Regions from separate parts of the Cupriavidus sp. 05T42 genome, predicted to be linked through region 1. Evidence: predicted binding sites of a transcription regulator. Region 1 holds the regulator's gene; each other region holds the start of a gene.
What was found. Region 1 encodes LexA, which represses DNA repair genes until DNA is damaged. Its sites were predicted from a motif close to ACTGTATNNNNATACAGT; they were not measured.

Region 1 (2,198 bases):
GTCAGCACCACCGGCACCGCGCTCCGCTGCGTCAGGTGCAGGAACATCGCCGTTTCTTCAAGCGTGTCCGTGCCGTGGGTAATCACCACGCCCACCACATCGGGCTGCGCGACCCAATGCGCCACCCGTGCGGCAAGCGTCGCCCACAGGCTGAAGGCCATGTCCTTGCTGTKGATCTGGGCCACCTGCTCCGTCTCCACACGGGCCACCTCGCCCAGCGCAGGCACGGCCTGGATCAGCGACGAGACCGGCACGGTGGCCGCGCGGTACTGCGCACTGCTGGCGGGGCTGGCGGACGAGCCTGCGATGGTGCCGCCGGTGGCGAGCACGACGATGCGGGGCAATGACGTAGACATATAGCGAGAAAATCGAGCGAGTGAGCGGGTGGTGCAGGCGATTGTAACTGGTGGCACGCCGAGGACCGCCGCTCTCGCAAACCCGTGTCGCCGGGCGCACTGGAGTCCGCCGGGTGTCGCGCATGCCCCACATCGCCACTGCAAATTGTGCTTGCACTTCACTCGATACTGTATAAAATCACAGCATACTGTTTAAACATACAGTGCTTCGGCACCACGAGAGACCGGCGACCCATGGCGACCCTGACACCCCGGCAACAGCAGATCTTCGACCTGATCCGCAACACGATCCGGCACACCGGCATTCCGCCGACCCGTGCCGAGATCGCGTCCGAATTCGGTTTCTCCTCGCCCAACTCTGCCGAGGAACACCTGCMAGCGCTGGCCCGCAAGGGCGTGATCGAGCTGACGCCAGGCGCGTCGCGCGGCATCCGCCTCAAGGTGGCACGTAGCGATTCGGAGATGACGGACCAGTTCTCGCTGCCGATGGCCGGCGTGATGCAGCTGACGCTGCCGCTCGTGGGCCGCGTGGCCGCAGGCAGCCCGATCCTTGCCGCAGAGCACATCGACCGTCAGTACCAGGTAGACGCCTCGGTATTTGATGATCGACCTGATTACCTGCTGCGCGTGCGGGGCCTGAGCATGCGCGATGCCGGCATCCTCGACGGCGACCTGCTCGCCGTCAGGAAAGCCAGCGAAGCCGCCAACGGCAAGATCGTCGTCGCGCGGATCGGCGACGATGTGACCGTCAAACGCCTGAAGCGGCGCGGCGACATGATCGAGCTGATCGCCGAAAACCCGGATTTCGAGAATATCGTGGTGCAGGCCGGCCGTGAGGAATTTTCGCTGGAAGGCATCGCCGTCGGGCTAATCCGCTCCTCGGGCTTCTGACTTCCGAGACCGGACGGGCGGCCGCCTGTCCTGGTCCCCAGTTTTGCATTGCCAACGCCGCCCCGTTCTCTCCGGACGACGGGCGTGGACTCCTGCTGTCGCAAACTTCGAGGTGCCGCCATGCTGCCAGTCAACCACACCGCTTCCCGCCGCCCGGTCAAGCCCGTGCCGTTCCGCCAAACCAAGGGCGTGCGCGTCTACCAGGGCGCCCAGCGTCGTACGATGGTCGGCAGCATGGCTGCAATCTGCCGGATGCTGGAACTTGCGGATATGCCCGACAAACTGGACGCATGAACCGCTAGCGGCGGAGCCGCGTCGCCCAAATCATTGTAAATAGTGCAGTTGCGAGCCCACCACGTGAAATTAAGAGAACGTTTAATTCATCGTGAGAGGTGCTTTACACTCGATGGCGCGCATCCGTAGTACCGGCGCATTGGCGCCGATGCGCGAAACCGGAACTTGTCGACCCCGCCGAGTGCCGGTTTTTTTTCGCCCTCCCCGGCTGGATCAGGTACCAGGATACATGCCAGTCATGTTCTTGCGCAGACGGTCCCACAGCATACGCACGCCCCGCACGGTCCCGCTCAGACCCGCCGAGTAGCCAGGGTCGTAGTAGTGAATCAGCAACGACCGGCGCTCGCCAACTTCCACATCAAGGTTGGCATGCTGGAGCACAAAGCCGTTGAAGACATAGACGCTGCCCGGCTCCACCGGCACGCGGTTGCAGCGGCCACGGCGCAGATCCCGTAGCGTCATCCATTTTCTGATGGGAAACGGCAGATTGCGCTGAATGCCATGACGAAGCTTGCAAAAAACATTGGCCACAGTGGATACCGCCAGCCGTGGCGGGTGATAAACCAGCAGATCACCGTTGCAAACGCCATCGGGGGCGAGCTTCAGCGGAATCAGCAGCGTCAGCAGATGCGAATCGTAGTGGCGGCAATGGCTCTC
Region 2 (2,198 bases), on a different contig from region 1:
GAAGGAGATCATGGAGGCATGCTTCAAGGCCACGCAGGACGCGTACGCCGAGGAAACCGCCAAGAACCCGTCGTTCAAGAAGATCTATGACGACTGGCGCGTGTTCCGCAACAACGAGGCCGCCTGGTTCAACGTGGCCGAGCAGGGCTTCGCGCAGTTCAGCTTCGCGCGCAAGCTGTAAGACATCGATGTGATTTGGATGTGATGTTGTCGCCTCTCCCGCCAGGGGGAGGCGAGTTCCAACGCCGATGACGGCGTCCCGGTAGAATCCGCGCACCTACCGGATACTCCCATGCAACTCGGCATCTTCTACGCGCTGCTCGCGTACGTCATCTGGGGCCTGCTGCCCCTCTATATCAAATCCCTCCACGGCGTGGCGCCGCTCGAGATCCTGCTGCACCGGATGGTGTGGTCGCTGGTCTTTTTGGGCGCGATCCTGCTCTGGCGGCGGCATTTCGGCTGGCTGCGCGAGGTGGCGGGAAATCCTCGCCTGATCCTCGGCTTCGCGGCGAGCGCCGCCCTGCTCTGCGCCAACTGGTTCCTCTATATCTGGGCGGTGTCGGCCGACCGGGTGGTCGATGCGAGCCTGGGCTACTTCATCAATCCGCTGTTCAGCGTGCTGCTGGGTGTGCTGTTCCTGCACGAGCGGCTGCGGCCGGGGCAGTGGCTGTCCATCGCCGTCGCGGCGGGGGGCGTGCTCTGGCTGACCATCAGCGCCGGGCAACTGCCGTGGATCGCGCTCGCGCTGGCGGCGTCGTTCGGCGGCTACGGGCTGCTGCGCAAGACCGGGGCGCTGGGCGCGCTGGAGGGGCTGTCGCTGGAGACGCTGCTGCTGTTTCCGATTGCGGCCACCGCGCTGGGCGTGCTCGTCTTCACCGGCCAGGACACCTTCCGGAGCGCAGCACCGGGTACGCAGATCTTGCTGCTGCTGGCCGGCCCGGTCACGGCGGTGCCGCTGCTGTTCTTCGCCGCCGGCGCGCGCCGGATTCCGCTTTCGCTGCTCGGCCTGCTCCAGTACACCGGCCCGACGCTCCAGCTGCTGCTCGGCATCTGGCTGTGGCACGAGCCGTTCCCGGCCCAGAAGCAACTCGGCTATGCACTGATCTGGGTGTCGCTGCTGATCTACGCGATGGAAGGGGTGTGGGTTTCCCGCCGCAATTCCGTTAAGTCTATCAGCGCGACAAATGAAGCATAAGTTTGGATCGATTAATCGATTCATCCCGGGAATGATGGATTAACACCGGCTCGGCATGCGAGGGCCGACGCACTATACTGTACGTTTATACAGTACCGACGACGCGCACGCCCCCTTCGCCATGTCCACCCCCGTCCGGCGCATCGCCCACCTCGACATGGACGCCTTCTATGCGTCCGTCGAACTGCTCCGTTATCCCGACCTGCGCGGCCAGGCCGTTGTCATCGGCGGCGGCCGCAATGCCATCCCGGAGACGCTGCCCGATGGCTCGCGCCGCTATGCCCGCCTGCGCGACTACGTCGGACGTGGCGTCGTCACCACTTCCACTTACGAAGCCCGCGCGCTGGGCGTGTTCTCGGCGATGGGCATGATGAAGGCGGCCAAGCTGGCGCCGGACGCCATCCTGCTGCCGACCGATTTCGACGCCTATCGCCGCTACTCGGGCCTGTTCAAGGCCGCCGTGCGCACCTTCACCGAGCAGGTGGAAGACCGGGGCATCGACGAGATCTATATCGATCTGACCGAGGTGCCCGGCGAGCCGGCCGAGGTAGCCGCMCGCATCAAGGCMGCCGTGAGCGAGGCCACTGGCCTGACCTGCTCGATCTGCGTGGCGCCCAACAAGCTGCTGGCGAAGATCGGGTCCGAACTCGACAAGCCGGACGGCCTGACCCTGCTCACCCCCGCCGACATCGCCCACCGTATCTGGCCGCTCGCGGCGCGCAAGGTCAACGGCATCGGGCCGAAGGCGGCCGAGAAGCTGGCCGGCATCGGCATCGACACCGTGGGCGACCTGGCCGAGGCCGACCAGGGCGTGCTCCAGACCCATTTCGGCCGCAACTACGCGAGCTGGCTGATCGAGGTGGCGCATGGGCGTGATGACCGCCCGGTGGTGGTCAGTTCCGAGCCCAAGTCGATGAGCCGCGAAACCACCTTTGAGCGCGACCTGCACCCGCGCGTGGACCGCCCGCTCCTATCGGAATCGTTCACCAAGCTCTGCATGCGC
Region 3 (2,198 bases), on a different contig from region 1:
CCTTCGAGCGGCTTGGGGAAGGTCTGGACCCTGCCGCCGCCGTCGCCGGCCAGGGTGGCGTCGTTGGCCAGCAGCGCCTGGATGCCGGCGAAGTCGCCGCCCTGCATCGCCTGGGCGAACGCCTGGACTATGTGCCGATGGGTGTCCGGGGACACCGTGAAGCGCGGCCGGTCGTCGCGTAGCTGGGTTTTTGCCCGGCTGACCAGCTGGCGGCAGTTGGCCTCGCTCTTGCCGATCACGCGCGCCACCTCGTCGTAGTCGTTGTCGAAAACCTCGCGCAGGAGGAAGGCCGCGCGGGCCTCGGGCGTCAGGCGCTCCAGCAGGAGGAGGAAGGCGACGGAGATGTCGTCGGCGCGCTCCTTGATGGCCTCGGGGTTGTCCGGGCTGTCCGTGATCAGCGGCTCGGGCAGCCAGATCCCGGTGTAGTGCTCGCGCTGGATCTTGGCGGCGCGCAGGCGGTCGATGGCGATGCGAGTGGTTACCGAGACCAGCCAGGCTTCGGCATTTTCGATTTCCGTCTGGTCAGCCGTGTGCCAGCGCAGCCAGGCGTCCTGTACGACGTCCTCGGCCTCGGCCACGGCGCCGAGCATCCGGTAGGCAATCCCGTGCAGGCGCGGGCGCAGCTTGTGGAAGGTGGCGGTGGTGTCGTCCATGATTCGATGCGAAAAGGCGGCTGGCAGACCGCCATGGTGGCCACGCGTGCCGGCCCAGCGCAAGAACTTTCAAGCATTTTCCGACGCACACCTTGAAAATTCCGATGCACTGTATATATTTACAGTAACTGTATGAATGAACAGTATATCGGAGTGCGGAATGGAACACCTGATCCACCTGATCCGTGTGCAGAACGAATATGACCGCCAGGTGCTGGTCTGGCTGCGGGGGCGCATTGGTGATGCCGCCCTGCTGTCGGCCGCGCACCGGGCCACCGTCGACGATAAAAAGCCTTATCTTTCAACGATTTGCCGCCTGATCGGGATTCGGGCGCCGTCGCGCCGCGCGCTGGCGGACGAGGCTCGCAAGAGCCATCGCGCGGTGGGCGAGCGGTATCTGGAGCAGATCCGCAAGATCCTGGCCCGCCCGACGTCCGGCCATGAAAAAGCCGGGCACGAGGCCCGGCCACAAGCGGCGCTGTTCTAGATCGCCTAGGCAGCGTCTGATCCGGGCTCAGGCCGGCAGTTCGGTCACGCGCATTGCGGGCGTGATCTGGAGCGGATCGGTCATCAGCTCCAGCACGGCCGGCTGGCCGGCGTTGCGGGCGCGCTCGAACGCTGCCGCAAAGTCCTCCGTCTTCTCCACCCGCTCCGCCCACGCCCCGCAGGCGCGCGCCATCGCCACGAAATCCGGGTTGGCGATGGTCGTGCCGCTCTGGCGGCCCGGGTAGCGCTTCTCCTGATGCATGCGGATGGTGCCGTACATGCGGTTATTCACCAGGATCACGATCAGGTTGGCGCCATGCGCGGCGGCCGTGGCGATCTCCTGCGGATACATCAGGAAGCAACCGTCGCCAGCCAGGCAGACCACGGTCTTCTCGGGCGCGCGCAGCTTCGCGGCAATCGCGGCCGGCAGGCCGTAACCCATCGCGCCGCAGGTGGGCGCCAGTTCCGTGCGCGGACGCTTGTACGCGTAGAAGCGGTGCAGCCAGACCGTGTAATTGCCGGCGCCGTTGCTGAGGATGGCGTCTTCGGGCAGCACCGCGTTCAGGTGCGACATCGCGGCAGCCATATCCACCCCCGTCAGTTCCGCATGGGGCTTGGGCGGCGTGACGAAGGCCTCGTGCTCGGCCCGGGCGCCGCTGGTCCAGTCCTTCCATCCGATAGAAGCCGGCGCCGGCAGCGCGGCCAGCATGGCTGCCGCAGGCACCACGCCCGAATGGATCGGCAGTGACGACTGGTAGACGCGGCCCAGCTCGCCGCTATCGGCATGGATATGCACCAGCTTTTGCTTCGGGCGCGGGACTTCCAGCAGCGTGTAGCCATCGGTGGCGATGTCGCCCAGCCGGGTGCCGACCGCCACGATCAGGTCGGCCGTGCGCACCCGCTCGGCCAGCTTGGGGCTCACGCCCAGGCTCAGATGGCCGATGTAGTGCGGGTCGCGGTTATCGATCACGTCCTGCCGGCGGAAGGCGCAGGCCACGGGCAGGTTCCATGCCTTGACGAAGGCGGCGAAGTCACGCACTGCCGCGTCGGTCCAGCCGG

Region 2: the regulator LexA is predicted to act here: its motif matches at 1,272-1,289, upstream of dinB (DNA polymerase IV).
Region 3: the regulator LexA is predicted to act here: its motif matches at 762-779, upstream of AC1EJR_RS22890 (CppA family protein).

What each region holds. Positions count from the first base shown of each region.
Region 1 covers NZ_JBFTLH010000006.1:329,868-332,065, reverse strand. Annotated here, with positions in the region: gene AC1EJR_RS11150 (asparaginase) at 1-398, opposite strand, end outside; gene lexA (transcriptional repressor LexA) at 591-1,247, shown strand; gene AC1EJR_RS11140 (hypothetical protein) at 1,368-1,541, shown strand; gene AC1EJR_RS11135 (hypothetical protein) at 1,755-2,198, opposite strand, start outside.
Region 2 covers NZ_JBFTLH010000004.1:355,664-357,861, reverse strand. Annotated here, with positions in the region: gene AC1EJR_RS07780 (TRAP transporter substrate-binding protein) at 1-181, shown strand, start outside; gene rarD (EamA family transporter RarD) at 293-1,195, shown strand; gene dinB (DNA polymerase IV) at 1,317-2,198, shown strand, end outside.
Region 3 covers NZ_JBFTLH010000021.1:60,935-63,132, reverse strand. Annotated here, with positions in the region: gene AC1EJR_RS22895 (RNA polymerase sigma-70 factor) at 1-653, opposite strand, end outside; gene AC1EJR_RS22890 (CppA family protein) at 823-1,140, shown strand; gene AC1EJR_RS22885 (thiamine pyrophosphate-binding protein) at 1,168-2,198, opposite strand, start outside.